DNA from 3 places in the Planococcus faecalis genome. Region 1 is predicted to be linked to each of the others. Evidence: riboswitches for the same ligand, from Rfam matches in the RefSeq annotation. Region 1 holds a riboswitch; each other region holds the start of a gene.
What was found. A riboswitch is a leader RNA that binds a small molecule or an ion and turns the genes downstream of it on or off. The one in region 1 is predicted to bind S-adenosylmethionine.

Region 1 (6,592 bases):
TAACTTCTTTGCTTTCAGCTGTTTCTTCAGGTGCATCTGTTGCCGGTTCGGATGCATCATTGCTTCCGCATGCAGCTAAAACAAGAACTAATAAAGCGATAACCAGATAAAAAAGTTTATTCATGGATGTCTCTCCCCTTAATGTGTAATTGAGATTTCAAATGAAAATCATTCTCATCATCAATTATAAAGTTCCAATTGAGAATGTCAATCATTATCAATACAGTCTCTTATTTTTTTTTATAGTTGTGTCTAAAAAATGAGTGAGTAGTTGTTAATCAGTATTCATTTGCGATTCCCTGTTGTTGCAAAAATGGAAATGAGCGAAAAACAAGAGGTAGCTTAAAGCCAAGAAGAATTTGATAGAGGACTGCAAGATGAATCGAGTTCTCTATTCATAAGAAACCCTCTTGCCAGATGAGGCAAGAGGGTTTCTTAGAACAAAAGTTCTTTCTATAGAAGAAACATTAATTTGCGATGCTTAATCCTTTTCGACGGGCTACTTGTAATAGTGCTTGGTTTAGATCTTGCACCAAATCATCACAATGTTCTAAGCCGACAGAAAAACGTAGCAAGCCGTCGGTGATTCCGCGTTTTTCGCGTTCTTCTGGAGGCATTGAGCCATGAGACATCGTTGCAGGATAGGACAAAATCGATTCGACTGCGCCTAAACTAACTGCAAACACCGGAATTCTCAGATATTCGACAAATATACGAACGGATTTTTTATCAGCTAACCGAAATGATAGAAGCGCTCCTGCATTTGTAGCTTGGCGTTCGTGAATTGGGTTCCCAGGATGGAACGAAAATCCGGGGTAGTATACTTCTTCAATTAACGGATGGTTCTGCAAGTATTCAGCAATAACGCGAGCCGATTGAGACGACTGGCCTAACCGAGCACCTAAAGTTTTTATGCCTTGGATTAACAGGTAAGAATCTTGAGCTCCTAGAACAGAGCCAAACGTGTTTTGGATAAAGCCCAAACGGTTTCCAAGTTCTTCATCTTTGGTCACAGCAAGACCTGCGATGACGTCGCTATGACCTGACAGAAACTTCGTTGCACTGTGAAGAACGATATCTGCACCAAGCTCCAGTGGATTCTGGTAAAGCGGTGTCATAAAGGTGTTGTCAACAAACGTTAAACAGTTATTGGCTTTTGCTAGTTTTGCAGCGATTTCAATATCCGTAATATTCATAACAGGATTTGATGGCGTTTCCAAGTAAATCACTTTTGTATTTGGCTGGATGGCATTAGCCATTTCGTTCAAGTCCGTCATATTCACAAAGGTATACTCGATATTGAATTTGTCCAAAATTTCCGTGATAAAACGATAAGTTCCGCCGTAAACGTCTTCTGACACTAAGACATGGTCACCTGAAGACAGCAGCATAAAAGCAGAGGAAATAGCAGCCATCCCTGAAGAAAAGGCGAACCCACGCTTGCCTCCTTCTAGCTTAGCGATGGTTTCTTCTAACGCTAGGCGAGTGGGGTTTCCAGAACGGCTATAATCAAACGGTCCAAACGAATCCAGGCTTTGTTGGTGGAAAGTGGATGATAAATAGATAGGTACATTGACAGCTCCAGTTTGTGGGTCGACTCCAGTAGAGTGAATAAACTTCGTTTCAATGCGATCGGTCATATTCGACTACCTCCTTATTTAGTTCTGAAAATGCTTGTGCTAAGTCAGCAATTAAATCTTCAGCAAGTTCCACCCCGACTGAAAATCGCAATAACCGATTGCAAACGCCACGTTTCGTCCGTTCTTCAAAAGGCATGTCTGCATGAGTTTGGGTGGCGGGGTAAGTAATAAAACTTTCAACACCGCCAAGACTTTCCGCAAAGGTGATGAGTTTAATGTGTTCAAGAAAAGGAGCTATCCATTCTTCTTTTTGCAAACGGAAGGACAACATGCCGCCTTTTCCAGGGTACAACACATCAGACACAGACGACTGCTGAGACAAAAACTCAGCAATGGTTTTCGCGTTTGCGTCATGCTGTCGCATCCGTAAAGGCAATGTCTTTAATCCGCGAACCAGTAACCAAGAGTCAAAAGGGGACAAAACGGCACCAACCGAGTTATGGAATGTTGCCAGTTTTTCGCAAAGGCGATCGCCTTTAGCGGCAACAAGTCCAGCTAAAACATCATTATGACCACCAATATATTTCGTCGCACTATGGATAACAATGTCTGCACCCAGTAATAGGGGCTGTTGAAAGAATGGCGTTAAAAATGTGTTATCGACGATTAATAGAAGCTTATGCTTTTTAGCCAATGCGGCATAAGCAACGAGATCAATTTCTTGCATCAGTGGATTGGTGGGCGTTTCAATAAAAAGTGCACGTGTATGAATGGTTATTTTTTGTTCTGTGTCTTGGACATCTTTGAACTCGGCGTAGTTGGGGTGAATATTATAAGCTGATGCAAAGTGATCTAATAGGCGGTATGTTCCACCATAAATATCTTCCGGTAGTAACAATTCATCACCTGGACGAAAAAGAGACAAAACGAGTTGAATAGCTGCCATTCCAGAACTGCAAGCAAATGCAGCATCTGCGCCTTCAAGTTCTGCAAATCCTTCTTCCAGAACAGAGCGAGTCGGGTTTTTCGTGCGCGTATAATCATAGCCAGTTGAGTGGCCAAGTCCTTGATGTTCGTAGGCTGTCGATAAGTATATGGGCGGATTAACGGCTCCTGTTGTGGGATCGCTGTGATTGCCTAATTGAACTAATAAAGTTTCCAAGCTGTGTTTTGTCATATTACTCATCCTCTCAATAAGAAAACAGGGGCTTTTCTTCATAAAGAAGAAAGCCCCTGTCCGGAAATGCATTCTTCTCATCTGTTAGGCAGAAGCCTATTGGAATTAGCACCGTAGTCTTCATCAGACTGGTTGCTGAGACTTCACAGGGCCAAATCCCTCCGTCTCTCTAGATAAGAAATATCTTATTAAGTTTAGTGTTTCTGTTTAGATGTTCCTAATCATAAATCAATTAATGACAGAAAGCAAGTGTTGAATTTTAAATAATGCAAATATAAGAAGTGGGTAGGCAACTAGCTTGACTAGTAAAGGGAGGATGGGAAAAGAAAAATTTCTTTAGGCCTGTCGAATCTACATGGCTGCTTACGCTTTTCGGTGTCCAGTTGCAAGTGCCTAGCTCTTCGGGACATAAGTCAACCCAGCTGCGTGGCAAAGAACGCCACACTGCTGGTCTGTCTTATGCCTGTCAGAGCTGACGAGGCACTTTCACTTTTCATGGTGTCCAGACTCCAGCAGCCAGATTCTCGGGTCATAAGCCACTCCGGCTGTGTGGCTGAAAACACGCCACTTCGCCAGAGCGTCTTATGCCTGTCGAATCTACATGGCTGCTTACGCTTTTCGGTGCTTGAGCAAAAAAAGGGACGGTTCAGATAAACATCGCTACAATGGAAGAGAATAGGAGTGAACGTAATTATGCACATTAAGAAATTTGAAAATATCCCATTGGCGGTGCTTGATTTAGCACCAATAAACGAAGGCGCAGAAACAGCACAGACCTTTAAAAATAGTGTAGAGTTGGCACAGCATGTGGAGCGATTGGGGTTTAATCGCTATTGGCTAGCTGAACATCATAATATGCCGGGTATCGGCAGTTCTGCGACATCTGTCCTTATTGGACATATTGCAGGCGCAACAGAGTCGATTCGTGTAGGTTCAGGTGGAGTTATGCTACCGAATCATGCACCGCTTGTCATAGCAGAGCAATTTGGTACATTGGAAACTATTTATCCTGGACGCATTGATTTAGGTCTAGGGCGTGCACCTGGTAGTGATCAAGCTACTGCGCATGCGTTACGTCGAAATTTGAATAGTAGCGGAGATGATTTTCCCCAGCAAGTTGCGGAGTTAGAAAATTACTTTTCAGCTAACCCTGTCGGACGTGTTCGGGCCTACCCTGGAACTAATATAAAGATTCCGCTTTGGCTACTCGGATCGAGTGGATTTAGTGCACAGCTGGCTGCGTTAAAAGGTTTGCCATTTTCATTTGCTAGTCATTTCGCACCGGATTACATGATGCAGGCTTTGCAACTTTATCATCAAAACTTTAAACCGTCACAGGTGTTGGCCGCTCCTTACGCGATGCTTGGCGTTACGATTATTGTTGCAAAAACACAAGAACGTGCAGAATGGTTGGCGACTTCTTCGCAGCAGCAGATGTTCTCCTTGATGCGAGGAGAGCCAACTACATTTAGAGCACCCATCGATCACTTGGAGGAAGTTTGGACAGACCGCGAAATTGCGATTTTCCGGGACAAATTAGATTCTGAATCGACAATGGTTGGAACACCGGATCTTGTTAGACAAAAGTTGAAAAACTTTATTCAAAAAACAAGAGCCAATGAAATTATCGTCAATTCGCCGGTTTTTTATCAGGAAGATCGTTTGCGCTCATATGATTTTGTAGCAAAAATGATGGATTAAGTAAAGGGGCTACCCCAAAAGGTCATAAATCAGGACCTTTTGAGTGTAGCTCCTTTTGCATGCCACTTTCTTTTTGTTATAAAAAAATCGCCTCTCCGGTAACGGAAAAGCGATGATTCAACATTAATGAAGCTCTTTTTTTTCTTCACGCTGCCGTTCTTTTTCTATCTTGAATTCTTTGTAAGTTGTATAAACGGGTGCACCTTCGCCAATCATATTCAGAATCGCATTAAAATCATCATCTAACCGAAGTTCTATTTCTTGTGAATCGAGTACTCGGCGTTCCATTATGACCAACCTCCTCATATAATAATCAGCCGCCACGTAGCAACAGAAATAAGGTTTTAACTCACTTTAATTATACGGAATTTTTAGTTAATTTGAAAGCTAACTGCCTGGGTATTAAGAAAAGAAGAAAAGAATATAAAAAAGCGTTAAAGCAGGGGCTTTAACGCTTTTTAGATGATTATTGATTGATTTCAGCATTTAGTATCATGGACTCAAAGAACAAAGAGGGCGAAGTTTCATTCCATTCAAGGGAAGAGAGGTCGGCCGTTCGCTTATCGATATAGCCATAGGCAAGTTGTGTTCGTGGGTCGTCCGTCAATTGAAGCTTAACGTAAGGACCTTGAGGCGTCAGCCAGTTTAACTGCGACAAACGATTTTCGAGTGAAAATGCAATCCATTGGTCTTCATCTTCTTCTGTTTCGAATAACGGTTGTTGAGCTGCCATTAGCCATGTTTGACTTGAGTGCTTAGGTGGCAACCAAAGGTTTTTCGATAAGGTGCCTTCTTCTGTAGTGAAATCCGTAATTTCATGACGCAATTCCTGCACGGAGTCGCCATTTCCTAGTTGTAGATTCCGCGATACGTAAACATTGCCGATTAGAATTTCACCATTTTTGGTTGTGAAAATGCCATGCGGATTGGTCGTTGAGTCTAACCCGTACAACGCTTCGTCAAGTTTTGCTACCGGCTGTGGATTCCACGATTTAAAATCGGTGTCTTCTAACTTGTTGACATTCATCGACAATGTGTAAGGAATCCAACCGGTGTTTTTGATTTCTTCGAAAATAATGGAAGTGTCGTTTTGAAGCGATCGATCGACTAATGTATATGTGCCGACCTCTATTCCAAGGAAAGTCATCGTGTAAACTTGCGTAAGATCTGAACCGTTGTTACGGACTTCCGGTTCGCTGAATGTAATGAAAGTCGGCTTTTCAATGGTTAAGGACACATCGGTTTCCGAATAAAGTTCTACTTCATTTTTTAAGAACATGACAGCTGTAAAGATAATCAGCGACATGAAAAATAAGACGCCTATTAAAATAACAATTTTTCTAAACACATTTTCCACCTCTGTTTTCTGCGTGTTTGCCAGCTTCGATTATAACATGCAGAAATGAGAAGTAACGCCAACACATTTGAGCATCAAATGAACAAATAGTGATAAATAGAAAAACAGGTATCCAGAAGGATACCTGTTACAAGACTTTATCCAAAAAATCCTTAGCACGAGCAGTTTTCGGATGACTAAAGAATTCCATCGGCTGGCCTTCCTCGACTAATACACCATGATCCAAAAATAAAACACGGTCTGCAACTTCTCGAGCAAAGCCCATTTCGTGAGTCACGACAACCATCGTCATTCCGGATTTTGCTAAGTCTTTCATGACATCGAGCACTTCTTTGACCATTTCTGGATCCAGTGCCGAAGTAGGCTCATCAAACAGCATTAATTCCGGTTCCATAGCCAAAGCACGTGCAATCGCAACACGCTGCTTTTGGCCGCCAGACAAGCTGTTTGGGTAGGCCTTTTCTTTTTCAGCTAAGCCAACGCGTTCAAGTAGCAATCGTGCTTTCAATTCTGCTTCCTCTTTTTTGATGCCTTTTGCTTTCACCGGTGCATAAGTTAAATTCTCAAGCACCGTCAAATGAGGAAATAAATGAAAATGCTGAAATACCATACCGATTTGCTGCCGAATTTTATGGATATTTTTTTTAGAAGCCGTTAAGTTTTTACCGTTGATTTCAATAATGCCTGAAGTCGGTAGTTCCAGTAAGTTTAAACACCGTAGAAAAGTGGATTTGCCTGAACCAGAAGGACCGATAATCGATACGACTTCACCTTTCG
Region 2 (6,592 bases), 390 kb from region 1:
ATGCCAATAACTTGTTCATCATGTTTGAAATTGGTTGTGCTACGTTGTTCATATCCAAAGCTTGCAAAACGCTCGGAATAAACAAAATGAAAATGAGGTAATAAAGAATTTTCCCTATGGAATCCAACATGCTGTCTGCACTTTCTTTTGTTTTCGCCATATGTCCTTTGACCATGGCCCGGTCTGCACCTGCTTTTTTTAACCCTTTGGTGAAAATGGCTCGTACAATTGTTGCGACAATCCACGCGATAAGCAGTAATAGTAACGCGCCTAAAACATTTGGAATGTAGTCAATAATTGTATATCCGACGCCTCTAAAAGAATTACCAATATCATTCATACAATCATCCTCCTTTTTTTGTATAGTATTCACTAGTACTATCCCCTTACTTTCCTATCGCTAAACACTTAATATATTAAAATCTTAGTCGCATAAAAAAACTCTTGTTAACGAGCAGTTCGAAGTCTAGATGTTAAAGTTCTAAAGAAAAAACAAGGTAATTGATGATGAACATCGTCTACTAACATTCTTTTTTTAACGAACACACGATGACACCGATGGTTTGAGGTAGTCGTCTTCTTCTATTATAATAAAAGAAAAGAGGAGGAGATCCCATGTACATGACAGTCCAGGAAACTGCCACTTTTTTATCCATGCCCGAAGAACAAGTAAATCGTTACGTATTAGAAGGTCGTATCCGCGCAGTTCATGACGGGGAACAATACATCATCAATACCTCTCAATTTGAAGCGCATTTTCAACAATTGGAACAAGCCAAGCTAGCGCTAGAAGAATGGCGCACTATGCCCATACCAGAAGATGTGGATATTAAAGACGAAGACTAACTTAAGTACACATAGAAAAGCACCTAATGGACGCGTATCCTTTAGGTGCCTTTCTGTTATCGAGGATAATTTTCAACGTCTTGCTTGCGAAACAGTGCGAGTAGAAATCCACTAATTATCTGGTGAGCTCAGGCACTACTAGGCTTTTTAGCTTATTCTCGATAAATCCGCTCCATTTATCAAATTCAACGAGAAATCCATCATGGCCAAATTCTGTTTCAACGATTTTCCAACTTGCTGTCTTTTGTTTTTCAAGCCACGGAGCCATTAGCTCACTTGGATACAACAAATCGCGCGTAAAAGACAAGGAATAGACGGGAACATCTAGTACAGCATCTTGGATATCATGTGTATTCATAGCTCTCAGCAGTAATACATAGCTATTGGCATCAAAACGACCGGCTAATTTCTTGCCTTGATAATTCAAATATGACTGCACATCAAATTCTTCGCCATCGCCACTACGACCAAAGCGCCGATTGAACATATGACCGCTTCGATAAGTAACCATTCCTGCCATTCTAGCAACATGAAACCCCTTCAAAAGAGACGCATCTGCATAGTCTCCATTATTAAAATCCCCATCACTTTCAATCGCCAATATGCCAATGTGATTAAACGCCACTCCATAGTCACTGTAATAGGGAGTGACAGCTAGCGGAAAAATCGCATCCGTAAAATCTGGATAGAGGTTTCCCCATTCTAAGGTTTTCATTCCACCAAGGGAACCGCCAATGACTCCTGCAAGGTGGTCAATTCCCAATTCTTTTAATGCACGATATTCCGCTCGAACCATATCACGTATCGTCAATGTTGGAAAGTCAGCTCGGTAAGGAATTCCTGTTTTCGGATTTTTCGATAAAGGACCCGTCGATCCGTGACAGCCTCCGAGTACGTTAAAGGTAATCACTTGAAAAACAGTTGTATCCACGGGTTTTCCTGGTCCGATTAATCCTGCCCACCACCCTGGATTTTTTTCAGTACCGACTGCGTATTGGTTACCTGTCAATGCATGGCAAATCAGGATCGCAGGAGCTGTTTCATCTCCGAGACGTTCGTATGCAAGTTCCACATCATCTATCGTCTTAGTAGAGTCCAGGATTAATGAGCCAATGGATACTGTTTTCATGACGATCCCTCCTTATACCTTTTCCAAAACTGCTGCCTGTATGGCCTGTTCCAAATCAGCGATTAAATCTTCTGCATTCTCCAATCCAACAGACAAACGAATCAACTCTTCCGTTACGCCAGATGCAGTTAACTCTTCATCGTTCAATTGCTGATGTGTCGTAGAAGCCGGGTGAATAATTAGCGACTTGGCGTCTCCTACATTGGCTACATGAGACCAGAGATTTATGTGATCAATCACGTTACGTCCTGCTTCTCTTCCACCTTTGATACCAAAATTGACAATCGATCCATAACCTTCATTTTTCAAGTATTTCTTCGCCAATTGATGAGAAGGATGTTCTTCAAATCCAAGGAAGTTTACCCACTCGATTTGTGGATGCTTTTTTAAGTAGTCTGCAATAATTTGAGCGTTGCTATTGTGTTTTGGAATCCGTAAATGTAAAGTTTCTAATCCTTGCAGTAAAGCATGAGCACTATCCGGGCTCAGTGAAGGGCCAAAATCACGTAATAATTGAACGCGAAGTTTTGTCGCAAAAGCTGCACCTGGTACATCAATGCCGTACCGCAGTCCATGATAGGTTTCGTCAGGCTGTGTATAATTTGGGAAACGTGGATTGTCCCAATTGAATTTCCCAGCATCCACCGCAACGCCACCAATTGTCGTTCCGTGTCCACCAATCCACTTTGTCGCAGAATGAATGACGACGTCTGCACCAAACTCAATCGGGTTGCTGCCGTAAGGAGAGGCAAATGTATTATCGATCAATAACGGCAATCCGTTAGCATGGGCAATTTCTGCTACTTTTTCGACATCAAAAACATTCAAGCTTGGATTACCAATAATTTCACCAAATATCGCTTTTGTTTTATCTGTAATTGCTGCTTTAAAATTTTCTGGATCGGTCGCATCGACGAATTTTGTTGTAATGCCATAGCGTGGTAGCGTGTTAGCAAACAAATTGTAAGTGCCACCGTAAAGACTGCTATCTGCTACGATTTCATCACCCGCTTCTGCAATGTTCAAAATGGAAAAAGCAATAGCGGCCATTCCTGAAGAAAGAGCAACTGCTGCAGTACCACCTTCTAGTAACGCTACTCGTTGTTCAAAGACATCGACTGTCGGATTCATAATGCGTGAGTAAATATTGCCTGTATCTTTCAGTCCAAAGAGGTCTTGTGCATGCTGTGTATTTTTAAAAACATACGAAGTGGTTTTATAAACAGGAACACCTCTAGAGCCTGTCGTTGGATCTGGTTGTTGTCCTCCGTGTAATAATAATGTTTCTGGTTTAAAGTTTGTCATTTTCTATTCCCCCTGTTTTTTTAGTAGTAACACATGCTAAAGGGGACGAAAAAAGCCCCCTTCGCTAAGAAGAGGGCCGTAAATTACGGAGTTTCCTCCTCTTATCTCTCAGAACCTGAAAATCGATTCTGTAGGAATTAGCACCTTTACAAACAAAATGTCTGTCGGTTGCCGGGCATCACAGGGCCTATCCCTCCGCCACTCTTGATAAGAGTATTTGATTTAATTTTTGATCTTGTTGTGAAGTATAAAAACTTTATTGGCGTTTGTCAAGCTCATTAGTCAAAAAATTTTGAAACCTTGCCCACTTTCAAACGTTATCTTTTAGTGTAGAGGAGGAATTAATAATGGTCATTTGGATTTTGCTCTTATTGATTACAGGTTATTTTATCGGTTGTTGTCATGGTTCACTTGTTGCACAAGCCGTATCAGGCGTTAACATCAAAAATTCGGGCGTAAAAAATTCCGGTGCTTCTAATGCAGCCATCGTGCTGGGCTGGAAATATGGTTTGCTCGTTGCCTTTATTGACGTTTTCAAAGGCTTTGCTGTTGTTGCGGGGCTACGTTTGTTAGTGGACTTAGGTAGCTTTTCAACTGCAACAATCTGGACACTATTGTTCGTTGCAGGAGCTGCCGTAATAGTTGGTCATAATTTTCCGTTCTATATGAACTTTGACGGCGGAAAAGGTACAGCATCTGTAATAGGTGTAATGATAGCGCTTGACTGGAAGCTCGGGTTGCTCGGATTATTGTTATTGATCATTGTTTCACTGGTAACAAATTATCTTGTCATTGGCGTATTCGTTTTGTACGCCGTGTATTTTGTAATTGCCTTTATCCCTGCAGTCGGTCTATGGCCGTTACTAATAGCGTTAGTCCTGTTCACGATGGCTTTATGGAAACATCGAGAAAATATTATACGAATAAAGAGTGGCAATGAACCTACAGTATCATCAGTTTTTCGAAAGAAACCTACCCCGTCCATTTAGAAAGGAATACAATGAATTTTGAAGATTAAAAAATAAATTTCAATATTCATCTTGACTTTTTTGTTATTCCGCCATAAAGTAGGAATCACGAATCGAATAGCATACATCACTTTCTTATCCAGAGAAACCGAGGGACAGGCCCTATGACGTTTCGGCAGCAGATTTGTTTAACCGCAAAAACTGTGCCAACTCCTGCAAATGCATCCATGCATTTGGAAGATGAGAATTAGATGGTTTCAACAGGAGCCCTCTTTTTTCTTATGGTTAAGAAAAAAGGGGGCTCTCTTTGTCTAGTTTCTCGACGGATTGTGAGCATTAACGATTTGAATAACAATACAGCATGAGGAGGTCTACTTACTATGATTCAATTCGAAGGCGTCGCCAAAACCTACCAATCAGGTAAACAGGAAATCCATGCATTGAACGGCATCGATTTAACTGTCCAAACTGGCGAAATCTACGGAGTTATTGGCTTTAGTGGAGCCGGTAAAAGCTCGCTAATCCGCACTGTAAACTTGCTCGAACGTCCTTCTAAAGGACGTGTATTAATTCACGGAAAGGATATTTCGACGCTATCTAGCAAAGAAATTCGTACTATCAGAAAAGATATCGGTATGATTTTCCAACATTTTAATTTACTCGATTCAAAAACGGTTTATCATAACGTCGCTATGCCGCTCCTGTTAGCTAACACACCGAAAAATGATATCGAAAAACAAGTAAAAGAGTTGCTCGATTTCGTTGGACTTGCAGATCAGGCGCAAAAATATCCAGACCAGCTGTCAGGTGGTCAAAAGCAACGCATCGGCATTGCTCGTGCTCTTGCAACGAATCCTTCCGTTCTGTTATGCGACGAAGCAACATCAGCACTTGATCCACAAACGACGAAATCGATTTTGGACCTACTTCGCAAAATCAATAAAGAATACAATATTACCATCCTGCTCATCACACACGAAATGGGCGTCATTCGAGAAATCTGTGACAAAGTGGCCGTGCTTGAAGCAGGGAAAGTTATTGAGCAAGGAAGCGTCTTTAACGTTTTCTCTAATCCACAGCAAGCTACCACCAAACGATTTGTTCGCTCTGTTATGAACGACGAGTTGCCTGAATCGCTGCTAGCACAAATTCAAGATAAACAAAATAATCAGGCCATATACCGGTTGCAGTTTACTGGCACATCAGTCGGTCAACCCTTCATGTCCCGAGTGTCACGTGACTTTAACGTTGATTTGAATGTACTATTCGGCAATATTACCGAATTGCAAGGTGTTCCATACGGTAACTTAATTGTCGAATTCTCTGGAGAGTCAAGCGAAGTGGAACGTGCCTTATCTTCTATTAGGGACAGCACTATTCAAATAGAGGAGGTCATTGATTATGTCAGTTAATTACGAACAAATTTTGGAAGCTTTATGGGAAACCGTCTATATGACAGGTGTTGCGTTTGGATTTTCGCTATTGATTGGCTTTCCTCTCGGTATCTTGTTAGTCGTTACACGTCATGGACATTTGTTAGAAAATGAAATTGTGTCTAAAGTATTGAATGTCGTCATCAATATTTTTCGCTCTATTCCTTTTATTATTTTAATGGTTGCCATTATTCCATTAACTCGGCTCATTGTTGGTACATCGATTGGTACAGCTGCAGCCATCGTTCCACTAGTTTTCTATGCGGGGCCATACATTGCTCGGTTAATTGAAAACTCTTTGCTTGAAGTCGATAAAGGTGTGATCGAGGCCGCACAAGCAATGGGTGCCTCTCCATTGCAAATTATTTTTCGCTTCTTGATTCCCGAAGCGTTAAGTTCACTTGTTCTTGCTTTGACAATCGCTGTAGTTGGACTTATTGGTGCTTCTGCAATGGCTGGCGCTATTGGCGGCGGTGGTCTTGGGGACTTAGCCATTACTTACGGATATCAACGATTCGACACGGTCGTAATGTTCATCACAGTAGCTATTTTGGTCATACTGGTACAAGGCGTTCAATCTTTTGGAAATGTATTATCGAGGCAAGTCAGACGTAATTAGTAAAATACACCTTAAAAATGGAGGAATTACTCATGAAAAAAATTTTAACAGCAACATTATTTTTACTACTGGTATTCATTTTGGCTGCTTGTGGAGACGATAGCAATGCACAAGGCAAAACGACCGTAACACTTGGCATTAGCGGTTCGGATACAACGATTTGGGATTATATTGCGGACAAAGCGGAGAAGGAAGGAATTGAGTTGGAAATTCAAACTTTTTCTGATTATGTAGCTCCGAACCTAGCGCTAGCTGAAGGGGAACTGGATTTGAATGCGTTCCAGACGATTTC
Region 3 (6,592 bases), 1.4 Mb from region 1:
GGTGAAAAACGCGAAGAAAATTGCATTGCTCGCAGCGGGACTAGCGGCACAAACATACGGCACAAAACTAGAGGCCGAACAAGAAGTGCTAGTGAACATTGCCGATATCGTCAGCAACGTCTTTGCGATGGAATCTGTCGTGTTGCGTACTGAAAAAGCAATTGCCGCTTCAGGTGAAGAAAAAGCAAAACAAAAACTGTTGTATACACAAATTTATTGTCAAGAAGCGTTTGATCAGATCGAGCGAGATGCGAAAGAAACATTGATCGCGGCTATCGAAGGCGATAATCAACGCATGATGCTTTCAGCGTTGCGCAAATTAACGCGTTCAACTCCTTATAACGTTATTGCGAAAAAACGTGAAGCTGCTGTTAAGCTAATTGACGTAGAGAAATACGTCGTGTAAGAAGTTTTATGAAACAGGCAACTCCGTTAATTTGGGGGTTGCCTGTTTTTATTCATCGACCACAAGGCTTCTCTTTGGTAAGCTTAGAAAAAAGGGAGGTTTTAAGGTGATTACTTATTACGCATATCCAAAATGCATGACTTGCCGTAAAGGAAAAAGTTGGCTAGAACAAAACAAAGTGGAATTCAATGAAATACACATTGCGGAAAACCCACCAACTAAAGAACAATTAGCTCAAATGTATCAAGCGAGTGGTTTAGAATTGAAGAAGTTTTTTAATACGAGTGGTTTGGTTTATCGCTCACTTAGTTTAAAAGATAAGTTATCGACTATGAGCGAAGACCAGCAATTGGAACTACTTGCTTCTGATGGCATGTTGATCAAGCGTCCCTTGGCTTGGGATGGCAAAAAAGTGACACTTGGCTTTAAAGAAGCAGATTATCAAAATAGCTGGTTGTAAGCGAGTAGCACCATCTTGTATTTCGTGGCTGTTTATGTCAAACTGAATGTGAATGAACTACATAATTTGGAGGGGTCAAGATGAGCACACCAGCAGAACTTCGTTATTCAAAAGAACATGAATGGGTTAAAACCGAAGATGGCAATGCACGTATCGGTATCACTCATTTCGCACAAGCGGAACTAGGGGATATCGTTTTTGTTGAACTTCCACAAGTTGGAGACGAGCTAAAAAAAGATCAGCCTTTCGGCAGTGTTGAATCCGTTAAAACGGTTTCAGAATTGTATGCGCCAATTAGCGGAAAAGTAATCGAGGTTAACTCTGAACTTGAAGATAGCCCAGAATTTGTGAACGAGTCTCCTTACGAGCAGGCTTGGATGGTTGTAATCGAAGCCCCTTCTGAAGAAGAAGTTAATGCATTGATGACAGCAGACGAATACAAAGAAATGACCAACGAGTAATTACTGAAAAGCGCCTATCTTGGCGCTTTTTTTTATGACCGATAAGTGTTGTCAGCAGTTCGCATAAGTCATGGAAATGGACGTCAGCCTGTTCTATTGGTATTTTAAAACTAGATAAGTTGGTAAAAGAAACCGACTTTTCTATACTGCTTTGGGCTCAGCAAAGGAACGGGTTGCATAATCCACATCCTGTGGGCTCGAAAGCACTGCTGTTTTACGGAATATCAACAAGTGGAAATCATTAGTTCGACTTATATAAAGAGCTTTATCGCAATAAAACAAAAGTTTTCTTTTACCACTAAGTCTTAGAACTTTTCTTATTTTATATTTGATGGGGTGAGTGTTATGGGAAAGGTGATTGTTGTCGAAGGACTCAGTGATAAGTCGAGGATTACACCACTCATTGCAGAACCCGTGACCATTCTTTGTACAAATGGTACAGTAAGTGCATCGAGACTGGAAGAGTTACTATTACCGTACGAAGGTCAGGATATGATCATACTAGTAGATGCAGACTCTTCAGGAGAAAAACTGAGAAAACTCGTCAAGCGTGAATTTCCTGAAGCTCGTCATTTTTACATTAACCGAAATTATAAAGAAGTTGCAGCAACACCACTCCGGATATTGATGGATGTGCTCATCACAGCGAATATCCAGGTAAATAAGCTATTAACAGAGGGATGAAGAAAATGAATGAATGGACGCACAAAGAATGGATCAAAGAAAAGAATACGAATAAATCAACGGCTTATTATTTGTACGCGCCAATGTGTGGAACTTGCCAGGTTGCGTCTAAGATGCTATCAGTCGTCACCGAATTGTTACCGGATCTTCCAATGGGCAAAGCAAATTTAAATTACGTTCAAGAAATAGCGGATCTCTACGAAGTGGAGAGTGTACCGTGCTTACTTATAACAGAAGGTGGCAAACTAAAAGAGAAAATCTATGCTTTTCAATCAGTGCCATACTTGTATAGTAAGTTAAAACCTGTTGACGAATACAGTCGGTCATGGTAAATTAGTCTTCTGATAAAAAAACCAATTGCTTGTCTGAAATCTAGACAACAAGCGAAGAGTCAAATAGAATACAGTCCTTAAGTTTTCCGAAAATTTTATATCAAAACTCTTATTACGAGTGGTGGAGGGAAGTGCCCTATGAAGCCCGGCAACCGTCATGAAAATGAAATGGTGCCAAATCACACAAAGCGAAAGCTTTGGACGATGAGAGATTGGTTTCCGTATACTATACGTTTGCCCTTCTGCTCAGTTATGCGCGGAAGGGTTTTTTATTTTTAAGATTTAGGAGTGTTGGAAGAATGATTGAGTTAAAGCAAGTGACAAAAAAATTCGATACAGGCAAGGCAATTTTAACAGCTGTGGATCAAGTGGACTTATCCATTTCTGATGGAGAGATATTCGGTATTATTGGTTATAGTGGAGCAGGTAAAAGTACCTTAATCCGATTGTTGAATGGGTTAGAAAAGCCAACGTCAGGAACTGTAGAGATTAATGGACAAATTATCACAGCGATTAAAGGCGGAGAATTACGCAAGGCACGTCAGAAAGTCAGTATGATTTTCCAACATTTTAATCTACTATGGTCTCGTACAGTGAGAGAAAATATTGAATTTCCGCTAGAAATTGCCGGAGTGGCAAAAGCACAACGCGGAAATCGTGTACAGGAGTTAATTGAATTAGTCGGATTGACGGGTCGTGAAAACGCCTATCCTTCTGAGCTATCAGGAGGACAAAAACAACGCGTCGGTATTGCCCGGGCATTAGCAAATGACCCAGAAGTCTTGTTGTGTGACGAAGCGACATCAGCACTCGATCCAGAAACAACAGATGCCATTCTTGACTTGTTAGTAGACATCAATAAGCGATTGGGATTGACAATTGTATTGATTACTCATGAAATGCACGTCATCCGGAAAATTTGCCACCGTGTGGCTGTAATGGAAGGCGGACGAGTTGTAGAACTTGGCGACGTTTTACATGTATTCCAATCACCGAAAGAGGCAATCACGAAACGCTTTGTTGCGCAAGTAGCCGACAGTGGAGATTCACAGGAAACCATCAAAAACCTGCGGGAATTATACCCAACTGGCGAATTGGTGAAATTGGTTTTTGTTGGCGATCAAACCGAACAACCCATTTTAACTAAATTGATTCGCAGTCATGCCGTGGAAGTGAATATTGTTCAAGGCAATATCTCGCATACGCAGCGTGGCGCATACGGCACCTTAATCTTACAGCTTAAAGGGTCTCAAGCAGAAATTGAAGAAGCACTGGTATTTCTTCGCTCAGAAGATATTCAAGCGGAGGTGATGGACAATGATTGAATCATTATTTCCAAACGTAAAGTGGGACAGCATGTGGGAAGCTACTCTTGAAACACTTTACATGACCGCATTATCAACTGTATTTACATTTGTTATTGGTTTAGCACTTGGTATTATCTTGTTCTTAACAGCACCGAAACAATTGTGGGCAAACAAACTCGTTAATTGGCTGACTGGCGCATTCGTCAATATTTTCCGGTCAATTCCTTTTATCATCTTGATCATTTTATTGATTCCTGTCACTTTGTTCTTGATGGGATCGATTCGCGGACCGAATGCGGCTTTACCGGCATTAATCATTGGTTCAGCTCCATTTTATGCACGAATGGTGCTAATTGCGCTAAAAGAAATTGATAAAGGTGTGATCGAGGCGGCTCGTTCAATGGGTGCAACAACCGGCACCATCATTTGGAAAGTTTTATTGCCGGAATCAAAACCGGCATTGATATCCGGCATTACGGTCACGGCGATTGCATTGGTCGGCTATACAGCAATGGCCGGCATTATCGGCGCAGGTGGTCTTGGTACACTTGCTTTCCTCGACGGCTTTCAACGCAGTCGTGAAGACGTTACATTGATGGCAACAATCTTAATCTTAATCATTGTCTTTATCATTCAATACATTGGTGATTGGGTCACGATAAAAGCAGACAAACGGTAAAAACGGATTTTCCGTTCTATAAAACAACACATAAGGGAGAGATTGAGATGAAGAAATTTGTAGTAGGAACAGCGTTAACGGCATTGGTACTCGCAGGATGTGGAAACGGTGGAGCAAGTGAAGAAGAGTCTAAGACATTACGCATAGGCGCTTCTAACGTACCGCATGCTGAAATTTTAGAACAAGCGAAGCCCCTTTTAGAAGAGCAAGGAATTGAACTTGAAGTTGAAACGTATCAAGACTATATTTTGCCAAACAAAGATTTAGAGTCTGGTGAAATTGATGCCAACTATTTCCAAACTATTCCTTACTTAGAAACTCAAATAGCTGATAATGGTTATGAGTTTGAAAATGCTGGAGGGATTCACATTGAACCAATCGGTGTTTATTCACAAAAATATGCTTCTCTTGATGAACTACCACAGGATGCAACCATTTTGATGAGCAACTCGGTATCGGAGCAGGGTCGTATTTTATCGCTGCTTGAGGTAGAAGGCTTAATCACATTGGCAGAAGGTGTAGATAAAACATCGGCTGAAGTGAGTGATATTGTTGATAATCCGAAAAATTTACAGCTTGAGCCAGACTATGAAGCAGCTTTACTTGTTCAATTATATGAATCAGGTGAGGGAGATGCAGTCTTGATCAACTCTAACTATGCAATTGATGCTGGCATCAGTCCTCTAGAAGATTCAATTGCAATAGAATCATCTGATTCGCCATACGTAAATATTATTACCGTGCGTGCAGGTGATGAAGATAACGACAATGTGAAAGCTTTAGTTGAAGTATTACAATCCCAGGAAATCCAAGACTTTATTTTAGAAGAATGGGGCGGCTCAGTAGTACCGGTAGATTGAATAAAAAAGGAGCTGTCTCATAAGCCCCAAAAATAAAACAGACGGAGAAAAAGATTTTCTTTTTCTCCGTCTGTTTTTGATTGGTTGGAGAGGATCCTGAAAGTGGCTGGCGAATGCTAGTTACTTTATGGAATGAGAAAGTCGAATCGTGGCTCTTTTTCATCCCTGAGCGCATACGGGTAATTCTCTTCGCTGCCACCTGCGACCGCGATGACCGTCTTTGGCATGGGCAGGCTGGAAACCGCTAGTTTTCAGGTGCGGAATAAAACAGTGTGTATCTGTTGGACGCTGGTGCATCGAATAATAATGAACGGTTTTTTGTATCCTTTTTTGTTCCAGAACGGCTGATGGGAATGGAGACGGTGACTCCTGCGGGAAACAGCACATGGTGAAGACGGTGTAGCCGGCTGAGGCCGTGCCCACGGAAAGCGCCCGTCGGAATGGACATCAGCCATTTCTCATGACTTTTGGGACAGCCCCCCTTTTATTATTTTCAAAATAATAAAAATATTGCGCGTTTTCTTGTATGCCTTACATTCACGAGTGGTTTGTGCTATTTTTGAATAATAAAAAAGAAGCATTTGTTCATATGAGGGGGACAGGTTCATGAAGTTCAATTTTGGTTTATTGCCTCGAATAGTGGTGGCAATCGTTCTAGGGGTGCTAATTGGTTTGATAGCACCAGAAAAATTAGTGAGAGTATTTGCGACGTTTACAACGATTTTCGGTAACTTTTTAAACTTTGTTGTGCCGCTAATCATTCTTGGGTTCATTGCACCGGGAATTGCCAAACTAGGGAAAGGTTCTGGTAAGTTATTGGGGGTGGCTACAGTTGTTGCATACGCTTCCACCATTGCGGCAGGAATCTTAGCATTCTTCGTGGCGACGACAGTTCTACCTAACTTTATGAAAGCGGGTTCTTTAAGCAGTATGGAAGATCCAGAGCATGCTTTAGCGACTTCGTTTATCGCACTCGATATGGCACCTGTTTTTGGTGTTATGTCCGCATTGATCTTGGCTTTTTTACTAGGTATTGGTATGGCTTCTACAGGAAGCAAAACAATGGTATCGTTTTTTGATGAATTTCAGGCAATTATTGAAAAAACAATTTCTTACATTATTATTCCGCTATTACCGTTTCATATTTTTGGTATATTTGCCAATATGGCGTATGGCGGAGCGGTATTTGAAATTTTGTCGTTGTTTGCCGTCGTCTTTGTGATGATTATCATACTTCACTGGACAATGCTGTTGCTGCAATATTCGGCAGCCGGTGCATTAAAAGGAAAGAATCCATTATCAATTTTAAAAACGATGATGCCTGCTTATTTTACAGCACTTGGAACGCAGTCTTCTGCAGCAACCATCCCCGTCACATTGCGTCAAGCACGCAAGTCAGGAGC

Region 2: another riboswitch for S-adenosylmethionine. It lies ahead of AJGP001_RS14515 (O-acetylhomoserine aminocarboxypropyltransferase/cysteine synthase family protein); the one in region 1 lies ahead of AJGP001_RS12785 (methionine biosynthesis PLP-dependent protein).
Region 3: another riboswitch for S-adenosylmethionine. It lies ahead of AJGP001_RS05700 (methionine ABC transporter ATP-binding protein); the one in region 1 lies ahead of AJGP001_RS12785 (methionine biosynthesis PLP-dependent protein).

What each region holds. Positions count from the first base shown of each region.
Region 1 covers NZ_CP019401.1:2,533,307-2,539,898, reverse strand. The annotation lists gene AJGP001_RS12795 (Fe(3+) ABC transporter substrate-binding protein) at 1-124, opposite strand, end outside; gene metC (cystathionine beta-lyase) at 468-1,640, opposite strand; gene AJGP001_RS12785 (methionine biosynthesis PLP-dependent protein) at 1,624-2,757, opposite strand; SAM riboswitch class I at 2,832-2,937, opposite strand; gene AJGP001_RS12780 (LLM class flavin-dependent oxidoreductase) at 3,451-4,458, shown strand; gene AJGP001_RS17550 (hypothetical protein) at 4,582-4,746, opposite strand; gene AJGP001_RS12775 (hypothetical protein) at 4,925-5,806, opposite strand; gene AJGP001_RS12770 (amino acid ABC transporter ATP-binding protein) at 5,943-6,592, opposite strand, start outside.
Region 2 covers NZ_CP019401.1:2,923,476-2,930,067, forward strand. The annotation lists gene AJGP001_RS14500 (mechanosensitive ion channel) at 1-340, opposite strand, end outside; gene AJGP001_RS14505 (helix-turn-helix domain-containing protein) at 616-846, shown strand; gene metX (homoserine O-acetyltransferase MetX) at 962-1,975, opposite strand; gene AJGP001_RS14515 (O-acetylhomoserine aminocarboxypropyltransferase/cysteine synthase family protein) at 1,988-3,280, opposite strand; SAM riboswitch class I at 3,379-3,494, opposite strand; gene AJGP001_RS14520 (glycerol-3-phosphate acyltransferase) at 3,628-4,269, shown strand; SAM riboswitch class I at 4,381-4,495, shown strand; gene AJGP001_RS14525 (methionine ABC transporter ATP-binding protein) at 4,629-5,660, shown strand; gene AJGP001_RS14530 (methionine ABC transporter permease) at 5,650-6,300, shown strand; gene AJGP001_RS14535 (MetQ/NlpA family ABC transporter substrate-binding protein) at 6,333-6,592, shown strand, end outside.
Region 3 covers NZ_CP019401.1:1,154,544-1,161,135, forward strand. The annotation lists gene AJGP001_RS05675 (acyl-CoA dehydrogenase family protein) at 1-406, shown strand, start outside; gene AJGP001_RS05680 (arsenate reductase family protein) at 513-866, shown strand; gene gcvH (glycine cleavage system protein GcvH) at 947-1,327, shown strand; gene AJGP001_RS05690 (ribonuclease M5) at 1,673-2,011, shown strand; gene AJGP001_RS05695 (thioredoxin family protein) at 2,017-2,343, shown strand; SAM riboswitch class I at 2,450-2,554, shown strand; gene AJGP001_RS05700 (methionine ABC transporter ATP-binding protein) at 2,643-3,668, shown strand; gene AJGP001_RS05705 (methionine ABC transporter permease) at 3,661-4,329, shown strand; gene AJGP001_RS05710 (MetQ/NlpA family ABC transporter substrate-binding protein) at 4,377-5,189, shown strand; gene AJGP001_RS05715 (dicarboxylate/amino acid:cation symporter) at 5,796-6,592, shown strand, end outside.